2 regions of the Pseudomonas sp. NPDC090592 genome follow, and region 1 is predicted to be linked to the other one. Evidence: riboswitches for the same ligand, from Rfam matches in the RefSeq annotation. Region 1 holds a riboswitch; the other holds the start of a gene.
The links. A riboswitch is a leader RNA that binds a small molecule or an ion and turns the genes downstream of it on or off. The one in region 1 is predicted to bind cobalamin.
Positions count from the first base shown of each region.

Region 1 (9,487 bases):
TGGCCGAAGGTACCGAGCCGGAAGACATCAGCCTGGGGCTGAGCATGGAGCATGGTGCAGTGTCGGCGGACGGCTGCCTGATCGTGGTGGGTGAGCAAGGCAGCCGGCACCTGGTACTGGACGACCAGTACAGGCTTGTGGCTGAAATCGGTCCCGGCAGCGAGTACCCCCACTTTGCGCTGTTCAACAGTGCCGGTGACCAATTGATCCTCAATGCCTGCCACTTCTACGGCGGGGCCACGCTGGCGGTAAGCGTGGCGGACTTGCCCGGGTTGTACACCGACTACTACAGCCAGGACCCGCGTACTCCGCTGGTGCAGGATGGCGCACGGGTGTATGCCGGTGTGGCGCGCGATGGCGAGTACATCGTGGGTGACGCCTACGGCTACCTGAGGGCGTTTGGCGAGGACGGCACCGAGCATTGGCAGCATTACCTGGGGTCGACCATCAGTGCCATGGACATCAGCGCCGATGGGCAAACGCTGGTAGCGGCGAGCCATGCAGGGGTCGTGTCGGTGATTGCACTGGGGAGCGGGCGGCCTGAGTGGCAGATTGGCAGCGGGGCGCATGGCGAAGTGCGGCGGTGGTTGTTCTGGAAGGGCTGGGACAAGGCGATGGCCTGGTAAAAGGTCCAGCAACTTTGCTGTCTGTACCGGCCTCTTCGCGGGCTTGCCCGCTCCCACAGGGGCCGCAGCAACTTCGAAAGCGGTGCAGTAACTGTGGGAGCGGGCAAGCCCGCGAAGAGGCCGGTACAGGCAACCGATCAATCAGCCCTGAAGCGTGGCCATGTCGATCACGAACCGGTACTTCACATCACCGGCAATCATCCGCTCATACGCCTGGTTGATATTGCGAATGTCCAGCAGTTCGATATCGCAACGGATGCCGTGCTCGGCACAGAAGTCCAGCACTTCCTGGGTCTCGGCAATGCCCCCGATCAACGACCCCGCCAGCACCCGGCGCTTCATCAGCAGGTTGGCCGCATGCACTGGCGGGTCGATCGGTTCGATCAGGCCGACCAGGATGTGCACGCCATCGAACTTCAGCGTTTCCAGGTACGGGTTGAGGTCGTGCTGCACCGGGATGGTGTCGAGCAGGAAATCGAATCGGCCGGCAGCAGCACGCATCTGTTCGGCATCGGTGGACACGATCACATGGTCAGCCCCCTGGCGACGGGCTTCCTCGGCCTTGGCCTGCGAACGGGTGAACAAGGTCACTTCGGCACCCAAGGCCTTGGCCAGCTTGATGCCCATGTGGCCCAGGCCGCCCATGCCGAGGATGCCGACCTTGTGGCCCGGGCCCACACCATGGTGCTTGAGCGGCGAATAGGTGGTAATGCCGGCGCACAGGATAGGCGCGGCGCTGGGCAGGTCCATGCCGGCCGGGATGCGCAGCACGAAGTGCTCGCTGACCACGATGCTGCTGGAGTAACCGCCCATGGTGTTGCTGCCGTCGACCCGGTCCGGGGTGGCGTAGGTCATGGTCGGGCCTTCCAGGCAGTACTGCTCCAGGTCCTTGGCGCAGGCCTCGCAGTGGCGGCACGAATCGACCATGCAGCCGACACCGACCAGGTCACCGACCTTGTGCCCGGTGACCTGGTCGCCCACCGCCGTGACCCGGCCGATGATCTCGTGGCCAGGCATCAGCGGATACACGGCAATGCCCCATTCGTTACGTGCCTGGTGGATGTCGGAGTGGCACACGCCGCAGTAGAGGATCTCGATGGCGACATCGTCCGGGCGCGGGCTGCGGCGCTCGAAGGTCATGGGGGCCAAGGGGCTGGTGGGGGTTTGGGCGGCGTAACCGATCGCGGTGTACATGCAGGGCCTCGCTGTGAAGTGAAACGATTCAGGCGGCGCATTCTGCGCGCCCAACCGCGTTACGCCCACGGCTGATTCTCCGGCATCCATGCCTGATTCTCCGAACATGCCACCCAGCGCCTGGCACCCGGCCGCCAATCTGCGATGATTAAGCTGTCTGATTCTCTGCCACCTGGTTCACCATGCAACTGACCCGCCACGTCGACGCCAATGCGCCGCTTTGCGCGCTAATCCGCAGCCTCGCCACGCGCCCAGGCTTCGTCCCCACGCACCTGCCCCAGGTGCAGGTGCTGAGCTGGGACCACTATGTAGCCAGCAGCCCGCAGATCTACGAGCCCAGCCTGATGATCCTGGCCCAGGGCAGCAAACTGGCGCGCCTGGGGCCGCGCACCCTGGAATACGGCGCCGGGCATTACCTGGTGCAGGCCTTGTCGGTGCCATTCATGTGCGAAACCTTCGCCACTCCTGACGCGCCATTGCTGGGCGTGGCAGTTGACATCGACCGTGGCGTGCTGGCTGAACTGGTGCAGAGCATGGACCTGGCGCCAGAAGCTGCAGTGCAGGCACAAACACCGCAGTCGATGACCTCGGCAGCACTGGATGCCCCCATGCGCGACAGCGTTGAACGGCTGCTGCAGTGCTTGCAGCACCCGCTGGACGCCAAGGTGCTGGGCCCGGCGCGTGTACGCGAGGTGCTGTATACCGCGCTACGCGGCCCGCAGGCCGGTGTATTGCTGGCACTGGTGGAGCAACAGGGGCACTTCGCCCGTATCGGCGCTGCCCTCGCCCACCTGCGTGAGCACTACGCCGAGCCGCTGAGCGTTGAAGCACTGGCCGCACGGGCCAACATGAGCGTTTCGACCTTTCATGAGCACTTCAAGCGCTGCACCGACATGGCGCCGATGCAGTACCTCAAGCGCTTGCGGCTACTGAAGGCGCAGCAGATGCTGATCGGCGAAGGCCTGGGGGTGGCACAGGCGGCACACCGGGTGGGCTACCAGAGCACATCGCAGTTCAGCCGCGAGTACAAGCGCCAGTTCGAGCGCAGCCCGGGGGATGAACTGCCGTATCAGAGCCTGCCGGTTTAATTGGGTGGCCCGTTGCAGGGAATCAGACGACCCGGCTACCATTGAGAACGATTCACACTCACAACCGGAAGCCAGGCGTTGGACAGCATATCGAGCCGTAAACTGGGCTTTTTTCTTCAGCGACCACCATCGCTGGTTGCTCCAGCACATCCACAAACGCCTGCGCAACCACGCCGACGCCGAGGACACTGCCGCCGAAACGTTCTGCCAGATGCTCGGTGCGCGTGTCGACCCAGACAGCATTCAGCAGCCGCGCGCCTACCTCACCATCATCGCTCGCCGGCTGATCTTCGACCGCTATCGCCGCCGCCAGCTGGAGCAAGCCTATCTGGAACACCTGGCGCGGCTGCCAGAGGCCGTAGCGCCCTCGGCAGAGGAGCAACTGCTGCTGATCGAGGCACTGGTGGCCATCGATCAGGCACTGGACGGCTTGCCAGCAATCGTCAAAGCCGCCTTCCTGTATAGCCAGCTCGATGGGAGCAACAACTATGGCGACCCACGCAACTTCATGCTGACGGTCAAGTACACCCCGGCATTCTGACGGTCAGTCTGCCAGTGGCCACTGCGCCAAGGGCCAGTAAGCGCCCTTGCGCGACTCGTAGAGCGTGAAGTGGCGCACAGTGAGGTAGAAGTCCGGCGCGCTAGTGGCCTCGGGCGGTTGCCCGCGGTAATCCCTGGACAGCGTCAGATGCGGCCGATACTCACGGTTGGCCGCCTCCACCCCCAACGGCAGCAATGCCTGCTGCAACCCGTAAACCAGCTGCAACAGGGCCGGCGGCACCTGTTGTGCCTCCAGCACCAGGGCGCTGGCCCGCTGCCACACCTGCAAACGGTCGAGCAACAGCCTTGGTGCCGTGGCCGGCAGTGCCAATTGGTCGACCGCCGCGCAGATCGCCGGTAGCTGGGCAGCATCCACATCGCCAAGGAACAGCAGCGTGACATGGAAGTTGGCCGCCGGCACCGGTTTGCCGCTGCGCAGGTTCAGGCCCCGTCGCCACTGGGCCAGGGCACGCCGCTGGGCATCGCTGACCGGCAAGGCGAAGAACAGCCGTTTGAACGGGCTACCGCTGGGGCGAGTATCCTGAACCATACAATTTCCCTGACATGAAACGTTTGCGCATGACTGTAGGGCATTACACCAATGTCGCCCCACCGTTTCGTAACAATAAGTACAAAGTACCCCCACGATTGTTTATGCTGGCGGGCTTATGCCATGGCGCATGGCCATTTTTCGACAAGTAAACGTCCATGAAAATTGCACTCGTACTTATTTTCGCCCTCTCGATCGCCTATGTTCACCTACGCGGTCGGGTTCGTCACAAGCTGTCCCGCCAGCTGGGTGACCACTCCAGCTTCCTGGCCCCGGTCAACAGCTTCCTGTACCTGTTTTCCAGGCTCCCGGCCAAGCCTTACCTGCCGGTCGAGGCCTTCCCTGAACTGAAGCCGCTGCAGGACCACTGGCAGGAAATCCGCGAGGAAGGCCGCCAACTGCTGAACGTGGGCGAAATCAAGAAGTCCGACAACTATGACGACGTCGGTTTCAACTCGTTCTTCAAGACCGGCTGGAAGCGCTTCTACCTGAAATGGTACGGCGAAAGCCACCCGTCGGCGATGGCCCTGTGCCCACGCACCACCGAACTGCTGCAAGGCATCGGCACGGTCAAGGCCGCCATGTTCGCCACCCTGCCACCGGGCGCCAAGCTGGTACGTCACCGCGACCCCTATGCCGGCTCGTATCGTTATCACCTGGGCCTGGACACGCCAAACGACGACGGTTGCTACATCGACGTGGACGGCGAGAAGTATTCGTGGCGCGATGGCGAGGGTGTGATCTTCGACGAAACCTACATCCACTACGCCGCCAACACCACCGAACACAACCGCATCATCCTGTTCTGTGACGTCGAGCGCCCGCTCAAGTACCGCTGGGCAACCGCCTTCAACCGCTGGTTCAGCCGCAACGTCATGGCCGCCGCTGCCGCGCCTAACGATGCCGGCGACAAGACCGGCGGTATCAACCGCCTGTTCACCCGCATCTACAAGATCCGCGAGCGTGGCAAAGCGATGAAAAAGCGCAACCGCATGCGCTACTACCTGGAAAAGTGGGCGGTGGTTGCAGCGTTGGTGCTGGTGTTCATCTATATCTGACCGACCAATGCAGGCCCTTGTACCATTGGCCTGCGTACACCCACCAAAGTACAAGCCTCACACGTCCCGCGCTTCGACTAGCCTGAAAGCTCCACTCGCAACCCCCCCAAGGTGAAGACGATGAGCATGATGGACTGGGACGCCTACCGTAAGCAGTTGATGGCCGGCATCGGCGATCTCAAGCAACTCTCCCCCGACACCGTTGCCGGCTACATGACTGCCAGCGGTGCAGGGGCCAAGACCAACCACCTGGACGCCAAGACCCGTGAGCTGATCTCACTGGCAGTTGCCGTGACCACCCGCTGCGACGGCTGCATCGCCGTGCATTCGCAGCAGGCGGTGAAACACGGCGCCAGCCGCGAGGAAATTGCCGAGGCACTCGGTGTGGCGGTGGCGATGAACGCCGGTGCCGCGCTGGTCTACTCGGCACGGGCCATGGACGCTGTGGGCAAGGCCAACGGCTGAGCACAAACGGCGTCGCCGCCCTTGCGCGACGGCGCCGTGCACCACAGACTGGGCGGCCCAGCCCTTGCAGGAACCCGCATGATCCATATCCGTCACATGGCGCCCGAAGACTTCGAACGCTTCTGGCCCACCTTCCAGGGCGTCGTCCAGGCCCGCGAAACCTACGCGTACGACCCCGCCCTGACCTTCGAACAAGCGCGCCAGTTGTGGCTGGAGCTGCCTTTGCACACGCTGGTGGCCGAAGAGGATGGCGAGTTGCTGGGTTCGTATTACCTCAAGGCCAATGCCGCCGGGCCTGGTGCGCATGTGGGCAATTGCGGCTACATGGTCTGCCAACAGGCACGTGGCCGAGGCGTGGCGCGGCTGATGTGCGAGCACTCGCAAAAGCTGGCACGCCAGGAGGGCTTTCTGGCCCTGCAGTTCAACTCGGTGGTGGCCAGCAATGAAGTGGCGGTGGCACTGTGGCACAAGCTGGGCTTCGAGACGGTCGGCCGCTTGCCCAGGGCCTATCGTCATGCGCGCCTGGGGCTGGTGGACTGCCTGGTGATGTACAAATGGCTGGCGGATGAGCCGGTGGTGGAGAAACCACCGCTGCTGATCGGGCGCAAGAATATCGAAGCGCGGGTGTCGCGGCGGCGCGGGCGCTAACCCTCCAAGGCAGGTTCGGCCTCTTCGCGGGCTTGCCCGCTCCCACAGGTACTGCACAGATTTCGAAGTCTGTGCAGTACCTGTGGGAGCGGGCAAGCCCGCGAAAGGGCCTGGCCTGCTCTACTGCGTATTTGACGCCCCACTGTTTCAATGGTCTGATGCGCGCCAGTTTCAGGTGCCCTGCGCCGCCGTGCGCAAGGTGAAACGGGAAGCCGGTGCGTCGTGTTGCCCACGACAAGTCCGGCGCTGCCCCCGCAACGGTAAGCGAGCGAACCCTTCGAGATACCACTGTGCACGTGCATGGGAAGGTGAAGGTTTCATGCCCCTCGCAAGCCCGGAGACCGGCCTGAAGCTCCACTTGGCAACCCGCGGTGGGCGGGCGCAGGCCGGTATCCGTGCACGCGCTTGCCTGTACGGTACGCCTTTGCGTGTTTTCCACCGGGATCCATTCATTCCTGCAGCAATGGAACGACATGTCCCGTATGTTCAAGCTTCACCCCCTGGCGGCCTGCCTGGCCGTCGCCCTGCCAGCCTTGGCTGAAGACCAGACCCCGCAGCCCCTGGCCCTGCCCTCCACGGCCATTACTGACACCCTCGACAACCAGGGCATCGACCTGGCCACGCCAACCCAGGCCGGTTCGCGTCTCGGCCTGAGTGCCCTGGAAACGCCAGCCAGTACCAGCAGCATCAGCGCCGAACAGATCCAGCAACGCAACAACCTCACGGTGCAGGATGCAGTAACCCGCTCGCCGGGCATCACCTTTGTCGGCTCCCCGGGCGACGGCGGCACAGGCCTCTCTGCGCGCGGTTTTGCCGGGCACAGCTCGGTGATGACGCTGTTCGACGGCGCACGCCTGTACACCGGCGCCGGCACCCAGACCTTCCCGGTCGACCCGTGGATGGTCGAGCGCATCGATGTCATTCGCGGTCCGGCTTCGGTGCTGCATGGCGAAGGCGCCACCGGTGCGGTGGTCAACGTAATCCCGAAAAAACCGTTAACGGGTGAAGTGCGTAACCACCTGCGCCTGGGCTACGGCTCGTGGGACCGCCAGCAGCTGGGCCTGGACAGCGGCGGTAGCCTCAGCGAGCGCCTTAGCTACCGCCTGACCCTGAACCAGCAGGCGGGTAACGGCTGGGTCGACCGCACCCCTTCGCGCAGCCTGGCCGTGAGCGCCGCGCTGCGCTTCGATGCCAGTGACAACCTCAGTTTCACACTGGCCCACGACCGTGGCGATGCGGACCCGGCCAACTACTACGGCACCCCGCTGATCGACGGCCACTACCGCAGCAGCCTGCGCAAGAAAAACTACAACGTGCAGAACGACGTGCAGCACTACGTCGATGAGTGGACCCGGCTGAACACCGACTGGACGCTGAACGACCACCTCAGCGCCAGCAACCAGCTGTACTACATCAAGAGCCGCCGCCACTGGCGCAACGCCGAGAACTATGACTGGGACGCCGAGCGCCAGCAGTTGCTGCGCGGCAGCTACCTGGAAATCAAGCACAACCAGGAACAGTTCGGCGACCGCCAGACCTTCACTTTCGACCACACGCTGTTCGGCCTGGCCAGCAAGACCGTGGTCGGCGCCGAGTACAACAAGGTGCGTTTCAACGTGGACAGCAACGCACCCTACAACGACGTGGGCGGCGACTACATCGACCCGTGGCAACCGCAACCCGGCTGGTTCCACAGTGCCTCGCCACTGCGCCCGCAAACCTTGTCTACCACCCACACCTTCGCCTTGTTCGCCGAGAACCACCTGCAGCTGAGCGACAAGCTGTCGTTGGTCACAGGCGTGCGCCGCGACCAGAACCACATCGACCGCGACAATCTGGTCGATGGCAGCCGCAGCGACCACAGCCTGCAAGGCGGCAACTGGCGCGTCGGGCTGGTGTATGCGCTTAGCGACGACCTGTCGCTGTACGGCCAGTACTCCACCAGCGAGGAAGGGGTGAACAACCTCATCAGCCTCAGCCCGAGCCAGATGCACTACGACCTGACCGAAGCGAAGCAGACCGAGGCAGGCGTGAAGCAACGCTTCTGGGAAGGCCGTGGGGAATGGACGTTGGCGGCCTACCACATCGTCAAGAAGAAGCTGTTGGTGGACGACCCGCTCACCCACGAAAAACAGCAGGCTGGGCAGCAGACCTCCGACGGCCTTGAGGCGACCCTGGAACTGGCGTTGCCACACCAATGGCAGGTGTCGGCCAACGCATCGCTGGTGCGCGCCCGGTATGACAACTTCGACGAAATGGTCGGCGGCGTGGCGCAGGACCGCGCGGGCAACCGGCCGGCCAATGTGCCACGGCGCACTGCCAACCTGTGGCTGAGCAAAGGCTTTGGGCAGCAGGTGCAGGCCGGGATTGGTGCCCGTTATGTGGATGAGCGTTTTGCCGACACTGCCAATACCCAGAGCGCGCCCGGGTACACCGTGGTGGATGCCAATGTTGCCTGGCAGGTGTTGCCGGATGTGCGGCTGGGGTTGCAGTTGAACAACCTGTTCGACCGTGAGTATGTGCAGTCGGCGTTCAGTGGGCAGCAGTGGTTGATGGGGATGCCTCGGTCGTACTTTGCGACGGTGGACTACAGCTTCTGATCTGAGCTCGCCTGCACTGGCCTCTTCGCGGGCTCGCCCGCTCCCACAGGGATATCGCAGCCATTGAAAGCCGTGGTGTACCTGTGGGAGCGGGCGTGCCCGCGAAGAGGCCCGCTCCCGCAACACAAAAACCTCTACCAACAGATAACCAATTAGTTATAAGATAACGTTTCACTTGACATCCATTCTTATCAGCGACCCTCCATGACAAGCGCCAGCGCCACCCCCACCCTGCTCACCCAACGCCTGCAGAGCATCGACGCCCTGCGCGGCCTGGTGATCCTGTTCATGCTTCTGGACCACGTCCGCGAAACGTTCTTCCTGCACCGCCAGGTCAGCGACCCGATGAGCATCGACACCACCGAGCCGTCGCTGTTCGTCAGCCGCACCCTGGCCCACCTGTGCGCACCGGTGTTCGTCCTGCTGACCGGCCTGTCGGCCTGGCTGTACGGCGAGAAGTACCAGGGCCGTGGCGACGTTTCGGCGTTCCTGTTCAAGCGCGGGCTGTTCCTGGTAGCGCTGGAGTTCACCCTGGTCAACTTCGCCTGGACCTTCCAGCTGCCGCCCAGCGTGATCTACCTGCAAGTCATCTGGGCCATCGGCATCAGCATGATCGCGCTGTCGCTGCTGGTATGGCTGCCACGCGCCGCCCTGCTCGCCCTGGGCGCCGTCATCGTCGCCGGGCACAACCTGCTCGATGGCCTGCACTTTGGCGTGG
Region 1 covers NZ_JBIVXJ010000019.1:114,154-123,640, reverse strand. Annotated here, with positions in the region: gene ACIQUI_RS18205 (hypothetical protein) at 1-626, shown strand, start outside; gene calA (vanillin reductase) at 768-1,820, opposite strand; gene ACIQUI_RS18195 (AraC family transcriptional regulator N-terminal domain-containing protein) at 2,003-2,908, shown strand; partial or broken gene ACIQUI_RS18190 (sigma factor) at 2,987-3,404, shown strand; gene thpR (RNA 2',3'-cyclic phosphodiesterase) at 3,453-3,998, opposite strand; gene lpxO (lipid A hydroxylase LpxO) at 4,157-5,056, shown strand; gene ACIQUI_RS18175 (carboxymuconolactone decarboxylase family protein) at 5,177-5,521, shown strand; gene ACIQUI_RS18170 (GNAT family N-acetyltransferase) at 5,600-6,169, shown strand; cobalamin riboswitch at 6,326-6,534, shown strand; gene ACIQUI_RS18165 (TonB-dependent receptor) at 6,643-8,769, shown strand; gene ACIQUI_RS18160 (DUF1624 domain-containing protein) at 8,974-9,487, shown strand, end outside.

Region 2 (9,487 bases), on a different contig from region 1:
ACGTCGGTGGCGCAATCATGGGTGACTCGCCGGAAACCAGCGCACTCAACCGCTACCTGCAGAGCTGGGACGTGCACAACGTGTTCGTGCCGGGCGGCAACGCCTTCCCGCAGAACTTCCAGGCCAACCCGACTTCCATGATCGGCGCCCTGACCTTGTTCGCGGCCCAGGCCATCAAGGACCAGTACCTGAAGAACCCTGGCCCGCTGGTGCAGGCGTGAGGAACGAGAACATGACCATCAAATCCCGTTCCATCCTGTCGATCGTGCTGGGTGTCGCCGTAATGGCCGCCGTGCTGGCGTGGATCGTCGCCGGCCTGCTCAACCGCTCCGGTGACGCCTCCGCGCAGTTGACCCAGGCCGTGACCCCGGCGCTGATCGAGAAAGGTGCCTACCTGGCCCGTGCTGGTGACTGCGTGGCCTGCCACACCAGCCATGATGGCGGTAAGCCGTTCGCCGGCGGGCTGGGCATCGCCTCGCCGATCGGCACCATCTACTCCACCAACATCACGCCGGACAAGAACACCGGCATCGGCAACTGGACCTATGGCGAGTTCGAGCGCGCGGTACGTCGTGGTATTGGCCATGACGGCAGCGCGCTGTACCCGGCGATGCCGTTCCCGTCCTATGCAAAGGTCAGCGATGAAGACACCCAGGCGCTGTATGCCTACTTCATGCGGGGCGTGGCATCGGTCGAGCAGCCGAACAAGGCCAACGACATTCCGTGGCCGCTGTCGCTTCGCATGCCGCTGGCCTACTGGCGCGCGATCTTCTCGCCGGGGCCCGAGGCAACTGCTGCGGTCGTTGGCGGTGATGCTCAGATCAGCCGTGGTGCTTACCTCGTCCAAGGCTTGGGCCACTGCGGCTCGTGCCACACCCCTCGCGCTCTGACCATGCAGGAGAAGGGCCTGGACGATTCGGCCAGCGGCTACCTTACCGGTGCCGAGCTGAACGGCTGGAACGTCCCGGCCCTGCGCGGCATGCCGCACTGGAGCGAGGAAGAGCTGGTCGAATACCTGGGCAGCGGCCGTAACGCCAAGGCCTCGGTGGCTGGCGAGATGACCGACGTGATCGCCAACAGCACCTCGCACATGAGCGATGCAGACCTGCAGGCCATGGCCGCATACCTGAAATCGCTGACACCTGCCAATGGCCCTGCGTACCAACAGCAGGCCGACCGCAGCGCGGCGACCACCGCCAAGCTGACCGCGGCCAAGGGCCTGACGCTGGGGGAGCGGCTGTACATCGACAACTGCGGGGCCTGCCACTTTGTTTCCGGTCAGGGTGCAGAGCGCGTATTCCCGCGTCTGGACGGCGCTTCGGTGGTCAATGCGGCCAATGCCGATGCGTTGTTGCACGTGATCCTCGCCGGCGCGGCGACGCCGTCGACCGAGCGTGCGCCTTCGGTGCTGCCGATGCCCGGCTTTGCCGAGCGCATGAACGATGCCGAAGTGGCCGAACTGGCAACCTTCCTGCGCCAGGGCTGGTCGAACCAGGCCTCGACTGTGACGGCGGAGCAAGTGCGCAGCGTGCGTGCAGAGCTGCACGCTCACCCTTAGTGCCGAGGCACAGTTGCAAGTAACCTCGGCTTTCTTTGCCAAGGATGGTGCTAGAAGCCTGAGGGATGTAAGTAGCGCATTCTATTGATAAAACCGATGGTAGCTATGTGGTGAGTATCGGTTTCGTCAAAGAAAATAGGGGCACGACTTACGCAATGGATGGAATTTGCAATGAAAACGGTCTCCTTCACCGAACGCCTGGTACACGCCGTGGGCTACGAACTGTTCGCCGTGCTGCTGTGCGCACCGCTGTTGTCCTGGGTGATGGGCAAGTCGCTGGCGACGGCAGGCGCACTGGCAGTGACCCTGTCGGTAATCGCCATGCTGTGGAACATGGTCTACAACGCGCTGGTCGATCGCTGGGTGCAAACCGAACGCATCCACTGGAAAGCCAGTGCGCGTTTTGTGCACGGTTTGGGCTTCGAGGCCGGGCTGGTGGTGTGGTGCCTGCCGGTGGCGGCGTGGATGCTGGATATCTCGCTGCTGCAGGCGTTCATGGTCGAACTGGGCTTCTTCGTGGTCATCCTGCCCTACACCGTGCTGTACAACTGGGCGTTCGACAAAGCCCGGCACTTGCTGATGCAGCGCCGCCTGGCATAAGTTGGCGCTCTCGCGAGTACGAATGCACGCGCGGTCTCTGTGGGAGCGGGCTTGCCCGCGAACACCGGTGCAGCCGGTGCCACCCTACCGCGGCGGCTGCTTCGCGGGTGAACCCGCTCCCACAGGGTCGTGAATGTCAAAAAAACGGGGCATGCCATTGCTGGCATGCCCCGCTTTCATACCGCCAAGGCCCCTCAGGCGACCTTGACGATCCAGCCTGCCGGTGCTTCGACATCGCCGCTCTGGATACCGGTCAGCTCGTTATAGAGCTTTTGGGTAACCGGGCCGACCTTTTCCAGGTCGTGGAACACGTGCAGCTTGCCGTTGTACTCGATACCACCGATCGGGGTGATCACCGCCGCGGTACCGCAAGCGCCTGCTTCGATGAAGCGGTCCAGCTTGTTGATTTCCACGTCACCTTCGATCACGGTCAGGCCCAGGCGCGATTGCGCCAGTTCCATCAGCGACAGGCGGGTAATGCCTGGCAGTACCGATGCCGATTTCGGCGTGACGAACTCGTTGTTGGCGGTAATGCCGAAGAAGTTGGCCGAACCCACTTCCTCGATCTTGGTGTGGGTCAGCGGGTCGAGGTAGATGGCGTCGGCGAAGTTGGCTTTCTTCGCTTCAGCGCCCGGCTGCAGGCTGGCGGCGTAGTTGCCACCGACCTTGGCCGCGCCGGTGCCTTGTGGGGCGGCACGGTCGAAGCTGGAGATCTGGAAGTTGTGCGGCTTCATGCCGCCCTTGAAGTACGAGCCAACCGGGATGGCGAATACCGAGAAGATGAACTCGGGGGCGGTGCGCACGCCAATGTTGTCACCGGTGCCGATCACGAACGGGCGCAGGTAGAGGGCGCCTTTGCCGTGCGGTGGCACGAACTTTTCGTTGGCCTTGACCACTTGCTTGCACGCTTCGATGAACACATCGGTCGGCACCTGCGGCATCAGCAGGCGGGCGCAGCTGCGTGCCATGCGGGCAGCGTTCTGGTCCGGGCGGAACAGGTTGATCGAGCCGTCCTTGCAGCGGTAGGCCTTCAGGCCTTCGAAGCACTGCTGGCCATAGTGCAGGGCAGTGGAGCCTTCACTGATGTGCAGGACGTTGTCTTCGGTCAGGGTGCCCTTGTCCCACTCGCCATTGCGCCATACGGACAGGTAGCGTTTGTCGGTCTTGATGTAGTCGAAACCCAGCTTGTCCCAGTTAATGCTTTCGTTGCTCATGACACCCTCATTGTCTTGCAAGTGCCCGATCGCTCGGGCTGCTGTTATATGCGCACCACGCCACCATAATACATCCGTGGCAGATCGGGAACGGCCAGTCACGAATTGATAGCCTGCAATGCATTGCTTGGGGGCTGGCGCGGGTAGTGCAGGGGGGCTGGGAGGTGTTTGGCGAAAGATTTGCAGCGCCTATGAGATCGAGCGCCGCCCGCGCGGCGCTTCGCGGGGCAAGCCCGCTCCCACATTTGTTGCAACGTGCCAAACCTGTCAGGCCATGGTTGTCAGCTTCGTTGGCTCGACTCGATTTCCCGGTGGGCGCTGCCGCCGCCCCACCTGTCTCAAGACATGCGCCAAGGCGGACAACGCCGATCCCACAGGCATGGGCACGTTGCAACAAATGTGGGAGCGGGCTTGCCCCGCGAAGCGCCGCGCGGGCGGCGCTCGATCTCATGGGCGCAGCAAATGTTTCGCCCTACGCTCAGCGCCCCTTCAAGCGCTTGCCCCAGTCCCCACCGTGGCTCTGCTGGCAGGCTTGTTCACTGTCAAACCGCACATGCCACGCTGGATGGTCTAGCTGTATCCCAGCCTGCTCCAACGCCACCTCCGTCAGTGCCAGCATGCGCACCTTGGCGTCACCCGCGACCGCAGCCGCCTTGTCGGCTTCTTGCTCGAATACCCAGGTAATGCGCAGGCTGGCCGGAAAATCCTCAGGATCAAGCCGATGGGTCAGCCAACTGAAACCGACGATCTCTGCCTTGGCGGTTTCGCAGGCTTCGGTCAGGCATGCGACCAGCTCTCGCTCCAGCCTGGCCATTTCGCGTTTGCCCATGGCCTTCAAGGGTTGGCCTCGTCATCGATCTGCTGGCAAAAGCGCAAGCGGTTGCCGAACGGGTCGTGCACCTGCATCTGCAATCCCCAGTCCAGTCGCTCTGCCTCTGGCCGGGCATAGCCATACCGTTTGGCCTGCAGTTCGCGCTCCAGTGCGCGCAGGTCGTCGATGCGGGCGAATACCGTGGAACCGGGGCAAGCATCACCATGGTGCTCGGACAGGTGCAGGATCAGGCCGTCCCGGTGAATCTGCAGGTACAACGGCAGGTCGGGGCTGAAACGGTGCTCCCAGTCGACGCTGAAACCGAGGAAGTCGAGGTAGAACTCGCGGGCCTTGTCGACCGAGAAAATGCGCAGTACGGGTATGGCGGGGGCGAGGTGCATGGGGGCGTCCGTGGCCGTGGGTGAGGGTGTCACTGTAGCGCAGTTGCGCGCCTTGTGGTCAGCCAGCCAGCCGCAACGGTTGACCACCCGCCAGCCACTGCGTAGCCTTGCCACTTCGAGGTTCTTCGGCCAGGCCGAAGCTAAGACGGGAACGCGGTACATGCCGCGGCTGCCCCCGCAACTGTAAGCACCGACAACGGATCGACACAGCCACTGCGCACGCGCGCGGGAAGGCGTCATCCCGCCACAGCCTGCTTTATAAAGGGCAAATGGAACGGTGCAAGCCAGGAGACCTGCCTCGCAACGTTTTCGACTTTCAACCGGGCGGGGTGATCCGGTGGCGAACACGCCCGGCCGGCCTGGCCCGCGGCTGTCGTCCTGCATGCCCGCGCCATACTGCCAAGGGCAATGCGACATGAAAACACTGGCCAAGCTTCCCGTCACTATCGTCACCGGCTTCCTCGGCTCGGGCAAGACCACCTTGCTGCGCCACATGCTCGACAACGCCCAGGGCCGCCGCATTGCGGTCATCGTCAACGAATTCGGCGAACTGGGTATCGATGGCGAAATCCTCAAGCAGTGCAGCATCGGTTGCACTGAAGAAGAGGCCAGTGGCCGCGTCTACGAGCTGGCCAATGGCTGCCTGTGCTGCACCGTGCAGGAAGAGTTCTTCCCGGTCATGCGTGAGTTGGTGGCACGCCGTGGCGACCTGGACCATATCCTGATCGAAACCAGCGGCCTGGCGCTGCCCAAACCACTGGTGCAAGCCTTCCAGTGGCCGGAAATCCGCAATGCCTGCACCGTCGATGCAGTGATCACCGTGGTCGACAGCCCGGCCGTGGCCGCTGGCACCTTTGCCGCCTACCCGGACCAGGTCGATGCCCAGCGCAAGCTGGACCCTAACCTGGACCACGAATCGCCGCTGCACGAACTGTTCGCCGACCAACTGGCCAGCGCCGACCTGGTGGTGCTGAACAAGGCCGACCTGATCGACGCCGAAGGCCTGGCCAAGGTACGTGCCGAAGTGGCTGAAGAGCTGCCACCGGCCGTGAAAGTGATCGAGGCCAGCAGCGGCAAGCTGCCACTGGAAGTGCTGCTGGGCGTGGGCGCCGAGTCCGAGGCGCATATCGATGGCCGCCGTACCCATCACGACTCGCACCACGATGGCGACGACCATGACGACCATGACCACGACGCCTTCGATTCCATCTCCATCGACCTGCCAGAGGCCGACGAAAGCCTGCTGCTCGACGCCCTGACGCAGCTGGTGGTGGAGTTCGGCGTGCTGCGTGCCAAAGGTTTCGCCGCCATCCCGGGCAAGCCGATGCGCCTGCTGGTACAAGGCGTGGGTACCCGTTTTGACAAGCACTTCGACCGCGCCTGGCGCGCCGACGAGCCGCGCATTACCCGCCTGGTACTGATTGGCCAGGACCTGGACGCTGCCCAGCTGGAAGCGCGCCTGCGCCAGGCCCTGGGCGCCTGACCCATGCACCTGCTGCGGACCCAGCCCGGCGGCTTCGTGCCGGATGACAGCATTGCCGACCTCGGCCAGACACCCGCCGAGCTGGTGATTCTCTGCAGCGGCGATTCACACCTGGCATTGCTCGCCGACACCGCCGAGCAATTGCCCGAAGGCTACCCCAGTCTGCGCCTGGCCAACCCGATGCAGGTGCAGAACCACGCCTCGGTCGATTTGTATGTCGACCAGGTGCTGCGCCATGCCAAGGTCATCCTGGTGTCGCTGCACGGTGGCGTTGGCTACTGGCGCTATGGCGTCGAGCAGCTGGTCGAGCTGGCCGCCCGTGGCGTGCAACTGATCCTGGTGCCGGGCGATGACCGCCCGGACCCGGAACTGACCAGCCTGGGCAGCGTCACCGGCGAGCAGGCCGAGCGCCTCTGGCATTACTTGCGCCAGGGCGGCAAGGCCAACGCCATCAACCTGTTCAACTGCCTGGCCAGCCAGTGGCTGGGCCGCGATTATGCCTGGGACGAGCCGCAACCCTTACCGCGCACCGCCGTGTATCACCCGGCCAAGGGTAGTGCCGTGCTGGAAGACTGGTACCCGCACTGGCATCCCGAACACCCGGTGGCGCCGTTGCTGTTCTACCGCTCGCACCTGCAGGCGGCCAACACTGCGTTCATTGATGTGTTTTGCCAGCGCCTCCAGGCTGCCGGGCTGAACCCGCTGCCGATTGCCGTGGCCAGCCTCAAGGAAAGCGCTTGCCTGGAGCAGGTCGAAGCCTGGCTGGACGAGGTCGGTGCCGAGGTGCTGGTCAATACCACCGGTTTTGCCTTGTCCAGCCCCGAGCGGCCCAACCTGCGCCCGTTCCGTCGCGACATCCCGGTGCTACAGGCCATTTGCGCGCAAGACAACCAGCCCGGCTGGGAAGCCAGCGAGCAGGGGCTGGGGGCACGTGACCTGGCGATGCACATTGCCTTGCCTGAACTGGACGGGCGCATCATTACCCGGCCTGTCAGTTTCAAGGACATGGCCTGGCGCAGCGAGCGCAGCCAGTCTGATGTGGTGTGCTACCGCGCCCACCCCGAACGCATGGACTTCGTTGCCGAACTGGCCCGCCGCTGGGTCGAGCTGGCGCGCCTGCCCAATGCCCAGAAGCGTGTGGCCCTGGTGTTGGCCAACTACCCGACCCGCGATGGCCGCATTGGCAATGGCGTCGGCCTGGACACGCCCGCTGCCGCGCTGAACATCCTCAAGGCACTTCAGGCCGAGGGCTATCCGCTGGCGGGTCTGCCGGGCAGTGGCACGCAGCTGATCCACCAGTTGCTTGGCGGCGTCACCAACGACCTCGACCACCTCGACCAGCGCCCCTGCGCCCAGAGCCTGAGCCTGGCGGACTACCAGGCCGCGTTCGAGCGCCTGCCACAGGCCAACCGCCAGGCCGTGCTGGAACGCTGGGGGCCACCCGAGCAGGACCCGATGTACCGCGGCGGCAGGCTGATGGTCGCCGGCCTGCGCTATGGCCTGACCTTCGTCGGCATACAGCCGGCCCGCGGTTATCAGGTAGACCCCAGCGCGGTCTACCACGACCCGGACCTGGTGCCGCCGCACGGCTACCTGGCGTTTCACTTCTGGCTGCGCCATGCCTTTGCCGCCGATGCGGTGATCCACGTGGGCAAGCACGGCAACCTCGAATGGCTGCCCGGCAAGGGTGTCGGCCTGTCGGCGCAGTGCTGGCCAGACGCTTTGCTGGGCCCGCTGCCGAACATCTACCCGTTCATCGTCAACGACCCGGGCGAGGGCGCTCAGGCCAAGCGTCGCACCCAGGCAGTGATCATCGACCACCTGATGCCGCCCCTGACCCGCGCCGAAACCTATGGCCCGCTGCGTCACCTGGAACAGCTGGCCGACGAGTTCTACGAGGCACAGATGCTCGACCCGCGCCGAGCCCGGGAGTTGCAGCGCGACATCCTGGAACTGGTCAAGGCCAACCACATCGACCGTGAGCTGCAACTGGAAGGCCAACTGGACGATGCTGCCGTGTGGCTGCCGCGCCTGGACACCTACCTGTGCGATCTTAAGGAATCACAGATTCGCGACGGCCTGCACGTGTTCGGCCAGTCGCCTGAAGGCCGCTTGCGCCTGGATACCTTGCTGGCGCTGCTGCGGGTGGAGCGTGGCGACGGTCGCGGCGGCAATGCCAGCCTGCTGCGGGCGTTGGCCAAGGCGCTGGTGCCAGGTTTCGACCCGCTCGATTGTGAGCTGGGGCAACCGTGGCAGGGCATACGCCCAGAGCAGTTGCAGGCCATGAGCAGCGAGCCCTGGCGCACCTGTGGGGATACCCGCGAGCGCCTTGAACTGCTGGCGCTGCACGTGATCGGGCAGGCGCTGGAAGGCAACGCACAGTTACCCGCGCTGAGCGAATGGCAGCCGGTGCACGACGTGATCCAGGCCTTGCGCGACGCCGTCGCTCCCAGCCTGGACGCCTGCGGCATCGCCGAAATGAACGGCTTGCTGGCAGCGCTGGCCGGCCGCTTCGTACCGGCCGGCCCCAGCGGTGCGCCCAGCCGTGGGCGCCTCGACGTGCTGCCCACCGGGCGCAACTTCTATACCGTGGACGTGCGCAACCTGCCCACCACCACGGCCTGGCGCCTGGGCTTTGCCTCGGCCAGCCTGATCCTCGAGCGCCACCTGCAGGACCACGGCGACCACCTGCGCCAGCTCGGCCTGTCGGTGTGGGGCACGGCGACCATGCGCACCGGCGGCGACGACATCGCTCAGGCCATGGCGCTAATGGGCGTGCGGCCGGTGTGGGCCACTGGCAGCCAGCGCGTCGACGACTTTGAAATCCTGCCGCTGAGCCTGCTTGACCGCCCGCGGGTGGATGTGACCTTGCGTGTTTCCGGCTTTTTCCGTGACGCCTTCGGCAACCTTATCCGCCTGTTCGATGCAGCCGTGCAGGCCGTCGCGGCACTGGACGAACCCGACGACCTCAACCCCCTGGCCGCGCGCGTACGCAGCGAGCGTGTGGCACTGCAAACGCAGGGTGTGGACGCCGAGCAGGCCGCGCGCCAGGCCGGCTGGCGGGTGTTCGGTGCCAAGCCCGGTGCTTATGGTGCCGGGGTACAGAACGCCATCGACGGGCGCTTGTGGCACGACCGTGACGACCTGGCCGAGGTCTACCTCAACCATGGTGGTTACGCCTACGGCGCCAGTGACGAAGGCACCCCGGCCCGCGCCCAGTTCGCCCAGCGCCTGGCCACGGTGCAGGCGGTGCTGCAGAACCAGGACAACCACGAGCACGACCTGCTCGATTCCAACGATTACTACCAGTTCCAGGGCGGCATGCTGGCCGCGTCGGAAACCTTGTCCGGTGCAGCAGTGGCCAGTTACCACGGCGACCACAGCCAGGCCGACCGGCCACGCATCCGCACCCTCAAGGAG
Region 2 covers NZ_JBIVXJ010000005.1:134,053-143,539, reverse strand. Annotated here, with positions in the region: gene ACIQUI_RS06160 (GMC family oxidoreductase) at 1-221, shown strand, start outside; gene ACIQUI_RS06155 (c-type cytochrome) at 233-1,558, shown strand; gene ACIQUI_RS06150 (multidrug/biocide efflux PACE transporter) at 1,730-2,158, shown strand; gene ACIQUI_RS06145 (branched-chain amino acid aminotransferase) at 2,353-3,372, opposite strand; gene ACIQUI_RS06140 (hypothetical protein) at 3,851-4,210, opposite strand; gene ACIQUI_RS06135 (glyoxalase superfamily protein) at 4,207-4,584, opposite strand; cobalamin riboswitch at 4,686-4,900, shown strand; gene cobW (cobalamin biosynthesis protein CobW) at 5,000-6,067, shown strand; gene cobN (cobaltochelatase subunit CobN) at 6,071-9,487, shown strand, end outside.
Region 2: it holds a riboswitch for cobalamin, as region 1 does, so the genes downstream of both, cobW (cobalamin biosynthesis protein CobW) here and ACIQUI_RS18165 (TonB-dependent receptor) in region 1, are expected to answer to the same signal.